4 regions of the Fictibacillus sp. WQ 8-8 genome follow, and region 2 is predicted to be linked to each of the others. Evidence: predicted binding sites of a transcription regulator. Region 2 holds the regulator's gene; each other region holds the start of a gene.
The links. Region 2 encodes LexA, which represses DNA repair genes until DNA is damaged. Its sites were predicted from a motif close to CGAACATATGTTCG; they were not measured.
Positions count from the first base shown of each region.

Region 1: the regulator LexA is predicted to act here: its motif matches at 1,600-1,613, upstream of M1K46_RS10695 (DNA polymerase thumb domain-containing protein).
Region 3: the regulator LexA is predicted to act here: its motif matches at 2,103-2,116, upstream of M1K46_RS20940 (YolD-like family protein).
Region 4: the regulator LexA is predicted to act here: its motif matches at 999-1,012, upstream of M1K46_RS06350 (type IA DNA topoisomerase).

Region 1 covers NZ_JAMXKG010000004.1:228,815-232,032, reverse strand. Annotated here, with positions in the region: gene M1K46_RS10710 (glycosyltransferase) at 1-548, shown strand, start outside; gene M1K46_RS10705 (HAD-IIB family hydrolase) at 511-1,257, shown strand; gene M1K46_RS10700 (YqzH family protein) at 1,300-1,497, opposite strand; gene M1K46_RS10695 (DNA polymerase thumb domain-containing protein) at 1,675-2,934, shown strand; gene M1K46_RS10690 (YolD-like family protein) at 2,956-3,218, shown strand, end outside.
Region 2 covers NZ_JAMXKG010000007.1:5,455-8,672, forward strand. Annotated here, with positions in the region: gene cysI (assimilatory sulfite reductase (NADPH) hemoprotein subunit) at 1-1,168, shown strand, start outside; gene lexA (transcriptional repressor LexA) at 1,234-1,854, opposite strand; gene yneA (cell division suppressor protein YneA) at 2,010-2,288, shown strand; gene M1K46_RS16100 (YneB family resolvase-like protein) at 2,296-2,952, shown strand; gene M1K46_RS16105 (DUF896 domain-containing protein) at 2,997-3,218, shown strand, end outside.
Region 3 covers NZ_JAMXKG010000014.1:55-3,272, reverse strand. Annotated here, with positions in the region: gene M1K46_RS20950 (hypothetical protein) at 318-920, shown strand; partial or broken gene M1K46_RS20945 (hydantoinase/oxoprolinase family protein) at 1,256-1,843, opposite strand; gene M1K46_RS20940 (YolD-like family protein) at 1,792-2,079, opposite strand; gene M1K46_RS20935 (hypothetical protein) at 2,789-3,070, shown strand.
Region 4 covers NZ_JAMXKG010000003.1:201,305-204,522, forward strand. Annotated here, with positions in the region: gene M1K46_RS06340 (GNAT family N-acetyltransferase) at 1-216, opposite strand, end outside; gene M1K46_RS06345 (DinB family protein) at 376-915, shown strand; gene M1K46_RS06350 (type IA DNA topoisomerase) at 1,029-3,179, shown strand.

The sequences.
Region 1 (3,218 bases), on a different contig from region 2:
AAGCATTCAGATACTTGATTCAATGGGGTGACGTCCCGTCAAACACTAGACTGATTCTTGCTGGAGGACAGAAAGAAGAAATCGGTGATGACCAGCTTCCCATTCCGGAAAAACAGCGTTCATGGGTGAAAGGAATTGAGTGTTATGTTCAGTTTGTAGGGCCGAAAAGCCAGGAGCAGCTGGCGGAATACTTTAACGCTGCCAACGTTGCTGTCGTGCCTTCCTATTATGAATCGTTCGGAATGGTGGCTGCAGAGGCACAGGCATGCGGATGTCCAGTGATTGCCTCCCGTGTCGGCGGGCTTCAAAATGTGGTGGTTGAAGGAGAAACAGGGCTGCTCGTCAACCCAAAAGACGCTCAGGATTTGGCGCTCACCCTGGAAATTATTTTAAACAATGACATCATTGCACAAAGGCTCGGCAAACAGGCATCCTCTCTTGCCGAACGCGATTACCGCTGGCCGAATGTGGCAGCAAGGGTAGAGCAGGTGTACGAGGAGGTTCTGTCAGGTGAAACGAGAAAACGTTACACATCTTTTAGCTACTGATCTAGACGGAACCTTGGTGGGAGAGAAGGAACTGACTTCTTTGCTGTTTGATTATTATAAAGAACGTCCCTACAATGTGCAGCTCGTTTATGTTACAGGAAGACACTATGCTTCTACCATGGAGCTGATCAAAGAGGAAGAGCTTCCGATGCCTTCCATTCTCATTTCGGATGTTGGTACGGAAATGTATGACTTGAATGATCCAGAGCTTCATGAGCGCTGGAAAAAAACATTGGAAGAAAAGTGGAATCCCGCTGAAATTTCTCGCATCGTTCAATCCTGCAGCGGCTTAACGCCTCAATCGATTCCATCCGTGCATCGGCTTTCCTATTTTGCAGAAAGCGATGAGGCGGTTGAGGAAGTGAAACAAAAGCTGAGCGGCAGTTCGGTGCCGCACAAGCTGATTTTCAGTTCCGGAAGAGATGTAGACATTCTTCCGCCAAATGCAGGGAAGGGAGAGGCGCTATCCTTTCTGCTTCGGGAAAAAGGCTGGGAGAAAGCAAATGTATTAGTTGCCGGCGATTCCGGCAATGACCGTGATATGATTACACTTGGATATCCGGCTGTCGTTGTCGGAAACTGCCAAAAGGAATTAAAACAGCTGCCAGACCACCCTATGATTTTCCGTGCGCAAAAGCATTGTGCAGGCGGAATTCATGAAGCGTGGGAGCATTTCTTTGAAAAAACTCCAGTTAAGAATAGCATATAAAGCAAGCAAACCCCTTATAAGCCTCGCTTATCGGGGGTTTGCTTATTCTTTTGTAATAAAGCTGTATACGACATCTTGAACCGTCAAATAAGGATCTTCTGCCTCTTCGGTTTGCAGTTCTTTTTTTATTCGTTCCTGCAGGAGAGCATAATCCTTTTCAGTATAAGGGATGGCCTCTTTCTCGTAAAAATAATCCAGCAAAGCCTTTTCCAGCCATTTGCGCAGCAGCTGATTTTCCATTCTGCACTTCCTTTCCTCTCCCAACAATGTAGCCTACGAATGCCTGCCGGTCAATGGATTTTTTAAGCCGGAAAGCCCCCTGAAAAAATTTCCATTGAGAAGAGAACATATATTCGGTTAAAATGGGTATACATAATAAATGAGAACGAACGTTTGCTTTTGGAGGGGTGAAGGAAGTTGATCGATTATTCTATGATTCAAAATCGTTCAATTCTGTGCATGGACATGAAAAGTTTTTATGCCAGCTGTGCGGCTGTGCGCTTAGGGCTGGACCCGCTGACCTGTTACCTTGCTGTAGTAGGGAATACAGAGAGGCAGGGAAGTGTGGTCCTGGCTGCTTCTCCTTGTCTGAAAAGAGATTTTGGAATAAGAACCGGAAGCCGGCTGTTTGAGATTCCAAAAGACAGCCGTATTCACATCGTGGATGCCCAAATGGCTTTTTTTCTACAGCGTTCCATGGAGATCACGCGCCTGCTCAATCGGTTTGTTCCAAAAGAGGCCATTCATACTTACAGTGTGGATGAAAGTTTTATTCAGGCAGACGGGACAGAACGCCTGTGGGGAGGGCCGGTGCAGCTGGCCGAGGCCATCCGGATTGCCATAAAAGAAGAGTTCGGTCTGCCCTGCGCCATCGGAATCGGGCCGAACATGCTGATGTCTAAGCTCTGTCTGGATTTGGATGCGAAGAAGAAAGGCGTGGAAGAATGGACGTATGAGGACATTCCGGAGAAGCTATGGAAACTTTCTCCCTTGAGCAAGATGTGGGGCATCGGTTCCCGTGTGGAACGGACGCTTAATCTGATGGGCATTACAACCGTAGGCGATCTTGCCCATTATCCGCTGGAGCTCTTGGAAAAAAAATTCGGCGTGATGGGAAATCAGCTTTATTATCATGCGTGGGGAGTGGATCTCTCGGAGGTGGGGGCTCCCATCATGCAAGGCCAGATCAGCTATGGAAAAAGCCAGATCCTCCTTCGTGATTATACCGATCCGAAAGAGGTTCAGCATGTTATTTTAGAAATGTGCGAAGAAGTGGCAAGGCGGGCCAGAACAGCGAAAAAAGCAGGAAGAACGGTCAGTCTGGGAATCGGCTACAGCAAAGAAGAATGGGGCGGGGGTTTTTACCGTTCAAAGACCGTAGCTGAACCGACTAACATTACGATGGAGATCTACCAGGTGTGCCTGGAACTCTTTCATACCTTTTATGAAGGAAAGACGGTCCGTAAAATCACCATTGCTCTATCCAATGTATGTGAAGATAACGAAACGCAGCTCAGCATCTTTACACTTGAGCATCCTAAAAAGCGAAAGCTTGGATACGTGATGGACGATATCCGCAGGAAATACGGCTCCAATGCTCTTCTCCGGGCCGTTTCCTATACGAGCGGAGGAACGGCTCTGCACCGCAGCACCCTTTTAGGCGGGCATAAAGCGTAAAACCAGAATGGAGGGTCTCTAATGATCAAAGACCGCGGAAGCATCAAATGGACGGCAATGATGCTGCCTGAGCACGTAAAGCAGTTAAGGGACTGGGAGCGGGAAGAGGCGTGGCTTGAGAACACTGAGCTTGATGAACAGCAGTTGGAGGAAATGAACCAGCAGATCTTTTTTGCGATGGAAGAGGCAAGGAAAGTAGCCGTCCTTTGCCGTAAACCCCTTGGTGAAAAAGCAATACTGGGCCTCATCCATTACTATGACCCTCATCGCCGTCTGCTCAGAAT
Region 2 (3,218 bases):
GTACCACGAGGTTTGGCTGGATGAGGAAAAAGTAGCAGGCACTCCAGAAACAGAAGAAGTTGAACCGATGTACGGACCGCTTTACTTGCCGCGTAAATTTAAAATCGGCATTGCAGTTCCACCTTCCAATGACATTGATGTCTTTTCACAGGACCTCGGTTTAATCGCCGTAGTAGAAGATGGGAGGCTAATTGGATTTAATGTGTCCATTGGTGGAGGCATGGGAATGTCACATGGAGATAAAGCAACCTATCCGCAGCTGTCAAAAGTGATTGGTTTTTGCATACCGGACCAGATTCTTGAGGTGGCTGAAAAAGTCATTACCATTCAGAGAGATTATGGAAACCGTTCACAGCGTAAGAACGCCCGCTTTAAATATACAGTCGACCGGTTAGGTCTTCAAACCGTTAAAGAAGAGCTGGAAAACCGTTTAGGCTGGAGTCTGGATGAAGCGAAAGACTTTTCTTTTGAAGATAATGGAGACCGGTATGGCTGGGTACAGGGTGTGCAGGAGAATTGGCATTTTACTCTGTTTGTTGAAGGCGGCCGTATCGCGGATCTTGAGAACTACAAGCTGATGACCGGTTTAAGGGAAATCGCAAAGGTCCATACAGGGGAATTCCGTTTGACCGCCAACCAGAACCTTATAATTGCCAATATTACGAGAGAGAAGAAACAAGAGATTACAGAGTTGTTGGAACAGTATGGAATGCTCGACAGCCAAAAAGTTTCTGCGATCCGGCGCAATTCCATGGCTTGTGTGGCCCTTCCTACTTGCGGTCTAGCCATGGCGGAGGCAGAACGCTATCTTCCGGTGCTAATGAACAAGATCGATAACATAGCTGAAGAAAACGGCTTGAGAAACGAAGAGATTACCGTTCGGATGACGGGTTGCCCCAATGGATGTGCCCGCCATGCGCTAGGTGAAATTGGGTTTATCGGTAAAGCCCCAGGAAAATATAACATGTATTTGGGTGCAGCGTTTGACGGCAGCCGATTGAGCAAAATGTATCGTGAAAACATAGGGGAGGAAGAGATTTTAAAAGAATTGAAGATGCTGTTCCCTAGATTTGCGAAAGAACGCGAAGAAGGCGAGCACTTTGGAGACTTTGTGATTCGTGCGGGCATTATGGAAGCAACGACGGACGGTACAAACTTTCATAATTAATATTATCCTTATAACTAAAACAGCGACCCAGCCATGTTTGCGGGGTCGCTGTTTTTTGCTTTTCTTTATTGAAGTGTTCGATATACACCGATTACTTTACCAAGGATGGTCACGTTTTGCAGCAAAATTGGAGATAAAGCGGCGTTTTCCGGCTGCAGGCGAATGTGGTCTTTTTCTTTAAAAAAGCGTTTTACAGTCGCTTCATTTTCTTCTGTCATGGCCACAATGATGTCACCGTTTTCAGCTGTTGGCTGCTGCTTGACGACCACGAGGTCCCTGTCGTAGATGCCAGCTTCTATCATACTGTCTCCTTCTACAGTTAACATAAAAACATTATCGTCTCCTACAACGTGTTCTGGCAATGAAAAATATTCATCAACGTTTTCGATTGCTGTAATCGGTGAACCCGCGGTAACTTTACCGATGATCGGTACATTAACTGATCGCGTTCTGTTTATGATCTGATCTGATTCGAGGCCGAGCACTTCAATGGCCCTGGGTTTGGTAGGATCACGCCTGATCAGTCCCTTTTTCTCAAGCCTGGATAAATGGCCGTGTACGGTTGAGCTTGAAGCCAGTCCAACTGCTTCACCGATTTCCCTGACTGATGGTGGATAGCCTTTCGCGTTTACTTCTTCCTTAATAAAATCCAGGATATCGATTTGTCTTCTGGATAATTTTGTCATGATTACACCTCATTCACTGAATACTCTTGAAAAAAGTATAGCATGCAGGAACAAGATATACAAACATAAGTTCGAAGAAAACCCTTGTAAAGAACAGGTGTTCCTATTATAATGAAAATTAATAAGAACACATATTCGCAAAGGGGAGATATACGATGAAGGGATTTTCACCGGTATTTATGCTATTATCTATTGTTGCAGCAGGTTTTATTATGTTCGCTTATCAGTCTCACGCAGAAGGATCCAGAGAATATATGGAGATTACCGTTAATAAAGGTGATTCACTTTGGGAGATCGCCGAAGAATATACGAAGGACAAAGGTTCAAATTGGGAATTTGTCAACTGGGTTGAAAAGAATAACGGAATACAGGCAGGAACCATTACCCCAGGACAGAAATTAACGATACCGATCAAGGCAGAAGAAGACAGGTGAGGCACAATTGAGATCGATCATTTATTGCAGAGTAAGCACCGAAAAGGAAGAGCAGACATCCTCTTTATCCCGGCAGGAAGATGAATTGAGACAGCTGGCAGTGAGCCATGGGTTCGGCATTGTCTCTGTTATAAAAGATAGAGAAAGCGGATACAGCCTGGAACGGGATGGTTTGTTTGAGGTAATCGAGCGGGCCCAAAACGAAGAATTTGATGTTCTTCTTGTAACGGATGATACCCGCTTAGGCAGGGGGAACGCCAAGATCGTTCTTCTTCACGAACTACAGAAGAGGAGCATTAAAGTTTATACCTACAGCAGCCAAGGGGAATACCATCTTTCCGAAGCGGAGTCTATGGTGCTTGAAATCGTTGCCGTTGTAGAGGAATATCAGCGCAAGCTACATAACTTAAAGATAAAAAGAGGAATGAGGAAGGCTGTTCAAAAAGGCTATAAACCACAAAAGAATTTAAAGAACATCCATCATGGAGGAAGAGACCGGAAGGTGCTTCCGGTTGATGAAATCATCCGGCTTAGAGGAATGGATCTTACGTTTGCAGAAATTGCCGTTACGCTAAGGGGTTTTGGATATGAAGCATCAAAAGCGACAGTTCACCGCAGGTATAAGGAGTATTTAGAAAGTGCTCCGACTGGAAACTCTACTTAATATTCGTTACGATAGGGATATCGAAGAAAAAGGAGAGGTGTTCCATGCTTACACCAGATAAACTGGAACGGATAAATTTTCTTGCCAAAAAATCTAAACAAGAAGGTTTGTCAACAGAAGAAGCCAAAGAACAAAAGCAATTAAGGGAGGAGTATCTGAAAAACGTCAGAACTTCTTTTCAAAATAGATTGCATTCATTGAAGTTCATTGACCCTGAAGGCAATGATGTAACACCGGATAAGCTAAAAGAAAGTAAAAAAAGCCAG
Region 3 (3,218 bases), on a different contig from region 2:
GCTCTAATATCACGAATAATCCATAAGCATGAAAGAACCACTAAGCATTACATAAAAAAGAATTATATATAATAACCGGTCAGGTTTCCATTCCAAAACGAAGTCACCTCTATATATGTTTCTTAATAATTATATTCAGCTCAAGTTGCTTGTAGTCTTTAAGTATATGACACTTTAATGTGCGATAATAAATTTCAAAACAAATTTTTCTCTAAACCTTCATCTTGAAGAATAACCGGTAACTGGGAATATACCTATATATTACTCCTTTAAATAGGGGTTAGGAATGATACAATGTGCACACGGAGGTGTGGGATATGTTATTTCAAAAAAAGGAAGAAATAAAGAAAGACTCTACAAGTCTCAATTTAGAACTAACGAAATTAGAACTTATTAATATTCTTAGCGTTTTAAAAAATCGTTGGGTGAACATTGTTGAGTTTAACAAGCAGCACTTTCTAATTTTCGACATTAAAAGGTCTGCTCATGTAAAAGGAACAGAACTATCAGACATAAAATATGACTTCTGTTTAAAGGTGCCCCTACATCATGAATTTGACCTAAACGGATTAAATGTATTAAAACCAGAATTCCAAGATGGAAAGGGTCAAAAGAAAACGGCCAAAATTGATTTTGAAAATGCGATTTTGGTAGTGGTAGAGTCAACGGCACCATTGTTCTCTATCCATAAAAAGATAGTAGGTGTTCCAAAAGAGGATGAAGACTTCGAGGGCGTGTTTGATACTATAAAATTTAATGCTGGGACCGTGGAATATCTAAAAGAACGATATACAGATAGATACGATAGGCCCCAGTTTGAAAAGTTCATCAATGAAGTCAAAGTAAATGAAGTAGTTAAAAGACAACATAAATGGATACAAAGTTACCGGAAGAAAGTCGATAAATACTTCATTGTATAATACCCACTTTTGCAATTCTTTATATATTGATAACCAATATAAAAAGTTATCCCTTTGTCAAGGCCGGATATAATTTAACAGAAGGCGTTCTTACGAACCCTTCTGTTTTTCGTTTTCAAGCTTTTTTTCTTTCATTCAAATAACATTCTCCATTTACATTAATGAGTCCAATTATCCTGCCCGTAAACTTAATAATCCTTATTGTTGATAAAAAATCTGGAAACCACTCTTCAACTCGACTTTTTTCCACAAGAAAAACACCTCCACTAAATAGCATTGAGGGAGGTGTTTTGCACATACTAGGTTAAGAGTCAGTCGAGCACGACTGGCAAGGCTCAGACCCACTCATTGACTTCCTCTTTCGCTAAATCCCCGGCAGCTTTCACACGAATTCGAGTCGCATTGCCAGGCATGTATGCAAGCGGAACATCTTCCACATCAACAATAACGAGAGTTTCTGGATCCGCACCAGCATTTGTCGCTTCAGACTTCGCTTTTTCTTTGGCCATTTCCAAAGCTTTTTCTCTTCCAACACCATCTAAAGCATAAACCTTTTCAATTTGTCCGCTGACCTGTGCGATAGCCGCACCGATAGCATTTGCAACACCGGAATGCTGCGGACGAATAACTTCAGATGCACCTTTTAATTCTTCTGGTAGTAAAATGCTGCCGCCTCCAACAAGTATGACGGGTACAGGTGCTGCACTTGTTTTCATCCTATCAATGGCTTCTTCTACAAGATCTACCATCTTAAGATAAACTTTATTTAAAAGTTCCTTATCAAGATGAGCAACCTTGGAGGAATCACCTAAATTTACCTTACCAAGAGCGACGGCTACATCCGTAGTGGTTAAGGTATCTCCTCCAAAAATTAAGCTTTTTTCAGGCAGACGATATCCCACACTATCCGGTCCAACTGAATAATGGACCTTTCGATCAGCAAATGAAAATCCCCATCTCTAAAATAAGTAAAGCACAAATCCAAATTCTCAGCCATTGCCTCGCAGATTGTTTCCTCCATAATCTCTAGTTGCTGCTCATCCAGTTCAGGTTTCGTTTTCTTTTTGTTGTCCCAATCAAATTCTCGCAAGCTTTTCACACGTTCTGGCATGAACATTCCTTGCCATTTCATCTTTCCGCGGTCACGAAGCATATTCATCACCTTCCTACTTTCATTATATGCGAATATACGTTCGGTTAACACTGAAAATAATTTACAAATGATGGATATCATTTGCAGGAATTTGTCCACTCAAGTCGAAATTTTCAATTAATTGTAAATTGGAGGTGATTAAAGGTTGATTAATGGAGACAAAGAAACAAAAAAAGCTCTTCAGGATGAAAAGATTTTTAACTTTAAACAAAGTCAACCAGATGAGGTCCTAAATCATACATGGAGTAATTCAAAAGATTATGTCCTAACTGATACCGAAAAGAGATTGTATGTAGAATACATAAGACATAAGACACATTTTGAAACCAATTTTACAAGAAAGGATCGCTCTTGAGCTTTCCTTTTTGGTTCTTATTTTACGTCTTCCAAGCTCCATTCAAGACAATTGATTCAAATGTCTTTCTTATTTTTTCTTCAGAACAAAGTGAAACCATAAGTGTACCTATTAAACCTTAATTTTCTAAAAACGATTGTGCAAGAGTTTATGCTCGGGCAATTTGGCGGCAAGGATCACATTTGCATTTTTTGTGTTGTTTGTGGTGAATAGATATCGATCAAAATAGAAATAAATGCATTCCACCTGTTAGAAACGCCTTTTCCCTTTCTAATTTCCTGAATGACCTGCCCTTTATTGGATTATATTGGATCAATTGTTCATACTAAATTAAAATACTTGTTACAGAAGGAGATTATTATGACACATCAAAAAGATAATCGAACTAAACCAGTCCAACATAGTAATCAAAATAAAGAAGATGATACATACGGCATATTTAAACAAGAAATGGAAATGGATACAGATATTAATGAAGACCCTAATCGGGAAAGATTATTGGATGAATCAATTGAAAATACATTTAAATATAGTATATGGAATACACGAACAGATGCAGACCAATCTGGCAACAAAGAAAAATATACAAAGTCAATTGACAGATCTAACATAGAATCAAAAACAGCAGACAATCAAGAATAATAATTAGAAAGCAACCACAACAGGTTGCTTTCTTTTATTAGATTCCTGTGTGCTTAACAGTTGAAATATTTTTTCAAGTAAAGCACCCGAAAATATAGAAATGAAGCAGTGCTTTAGTTGATCCTCTGTACTGTAATAACCAATTTAC
Region 4 (3,218 bases), on a different contig from region 2:
TTCTTCAATGATCGCAAAAGCATAGCGAGACCTGGGGTTATGCTTTGTATCTTTTATAACCTGGCATATGAATTCCAGCGTATCTTCCTCGGCATTTGGGCCCCACGGCTGAAAGCGGCATGTGCTCTCCTGAGAAGCGTACGCATGTACATCCTTCCAGTCGGTTTTTCGTAATTCTCGTAATCGGATTCTCTTTTGTGTCTGTTTCTCTGCCATGAGTTGTTCCTCCAAGCTGTAGTGTCCTTATTTAGATTATTCTTCTTTCCGAAGAGATTTTCCTTGTTTTAAGAAGAAAGGGCAGGGTTGCAGGAAGATCTCATTGTCATATCGAAGGACTACTATGAAAATAATCCATGATAAAAGGAGATTTAATATATGGAAAATCAAGCATCAAAATGGATGGACTATCATCTCTGGGCCAACAAGAAATGGTTTGAACAATTAAAGAAGCTGCCAGAAGAACGGATGAAGCAAGAAATAAAAAGTGTGTTTCCAAGCTTGATGGATACATTGGTCCACATGCTGAAAACGGATCTGATCTGGCTATGGACGATTTCTGGAAGAACATACGAAGAAACGATCCACTCGCTGAATGAATGGAATAAGAGGCTGGAAGGCGTATCATTGATTGAAATTGAGAAATTATTTATGGAAGTATCCAGCAGCTATAAGCTGTATTTAAACGGGATAGAAGATCCACTTCAGGTGATCACGATTTCGCATCCGAAATTCGGGGAAGCTAAGGCGCCGCTGCAGGATTTTATTCTGCATGTTGTCAATCATGGAACCTACCATAGAGGAAATCTTACCGCCATGCTCAGACAGATGGACGGGGCAGGTGTGTCTACCGATTACATTTTTTATTTGTATGAAGAGCAGAACCTTTTTGCACAGAGCAGGGAGACGAGTCTGTAAGAACATTTTATTCATGAAAGTAAAATGGTATAATAAAAAAGAGTACAAATGTTCGAATCTATGGATTAAATGAAGCATAATGACGAATATATGTCTGCTTCAAGGAGTGAACCATGAAACTTATTATCGCTGAAAAACCATCACAGGCCCAAGCTCTTGCAGGGCCTTTTTCTAAGGTTAAGAAACTAAAAAGATATTATGAGATTCCTCCTCAGGAATTTTTTCCTGAAGGAGCCTATTTAACATGGTGTGTCGGCCATCTTCTGGAACTGGTGCCGCCCAAGGACTATAAACCGGAATGGGAAAAATGGAAACTTGAAACGCTGCCGATGATGCCGGACCGTTTCAGGTATAAAGTTTCTCCCTCTAAATGGGATCAATTTCAAACGATTAAAAAGCTGGCTTTTGAACCCGGAGTTACTGAAATCATCGGTGCGACCGATGCGGGTCGTGAAGGAGAACTTATCTACAAATCTCTTCTCCTCAATATGAACTGCAGAAAACCGGTAAAGCGCTTATGGATCTCATCATTAACAAAAAAAGCAGTCTTGGATGGATTCAAAAACCTGAAAGAAGGCCAGGAAACACTCCCGGTCTTTTTTGAAGCCTATTCCAGAGCCTGTGCCGACTGGCTTGTCGGGTTGAATACGACGAGAGCCTACACACTTTTAATGCAGAAAAAAGGAATTAGAGAGACATTTCCGACAGGAAGAGTCATGACACCGACAGTCGCGCTAGTTGTTAAACGCGAACATGAGATCGAGAAGTTTAAGCCGGAACCTTTCTTTGAAGTGATCGGTTCATTTGATGTGAATGGAAAGAAGTACAGCGGAAAATGGCATGATAAAAACAGCAGCCGCCTCAAAACGAAAGATCTGGCAGAGGACATAAAAAAGCGGACTGAAAATCAGTCTAGTTCCGTGGAAAGCATAAAAAAGGAGAGAAAAGAATTCCATCCGCCGATGCTGTTTAATCTTTCTGCTCTCCAAGCTAAAGCGAATCAAGTGTATAAGTACTCCCCGGAAAGAACACTGAACATTACAAGTGATCTCTATTTAAAAAAAGTGGTCAGTTATCCAAGATCGGATAGCCCGTATATCACTGAAGAAGAGGCGAAAATGATGCCGGGCATATTGAAGCAGCTGGGTGACCTTGAGGAATATAAACATCTGCTTCCTTCACCCAAGCGATCTCTCATAGGGAATCCGCGTTTTGTAAATGCTGCGAAAGTATCTGATCACTATGCCATCATTCCAACGGAAAACGTGGCTAATCCTGTAAAGTTAAGCCGAGATGAGCGGAACATATACGATCTGATTGTGAGGAGCGTGATTGCTGCCCACTATGATAAGGCGATTATGGATACCACTACAATCGTTACAAAAGTAAATGAGCGGGATGAATTCATGTCAAAAGGAAAAGTCATCGTACAGGAAGGATGGCGCAAGGTCCTTTTTGAAAACAAAAAGAAAGAAGATAAAAAAGAGGACGATGAAAACACCCTTCTTCCGGATCTAACTGAAGCCGACAAAGGAAGAGTGGAGAACATTGCAATCCGGGAAGGAAAAACACAGCCGCCTAAACGCTACACGCTCGGAAGTCTCGTCACCCTCATGAAAACAGCCGGCAAAACGATTGAGGATGAAGAGCTGAGCAAGGTGCTCGAACAAGTTCAAGGTCTTGGCACTGAGGCGACACGAAGCAGCATCATAAAAAAAATTGAAGAGCTGGATTACATCAGAGTAGAAAAAAACCAAGTATTTGCGACCGAAAAAGCGAAGGGATTAATTGCCGCGATCGGTGAAGAATCCATTTTGACATCTGCTGAAACAACTGCGGTTTGGGAGCAGCGGCTCCGTGAGATTGGAAGAGGAAAAGCAGATGCGAAACAGTTTATGGAGCTGACCCGCAAAATGACAGAAAAAGTGATCAGCGATGCCATTGCCGGTGCTGCAAGCTGGAAGGTAGAGAATATTCCGTTGTCTAAAACTGCAGAACCCATCGGTAAATGTCCGTACTGCGGAAAAGAAATCATCTATATTAAGCGAAATGACTTCTATGGATGCAGCGGTTATAAAGAAGGGTGCAAGTTTTCCATTTCCGGCAAGATCGCACGGAAAAAGCTATCGGCAGCTCAGGTGAAACGCCTGTTGGAAAAGGGCGAAACCACCAAGTTAAAAGGGTTTAAAAGCAAGCAGGGCAAACCGTTTGCGGCCGCCCTTACCCTCAATAAAGAGACCGGGAAAATTGAATTCAAAATGTAGAACACTGATAACATAAAAAAAGGATGCCCAGACAGAAAG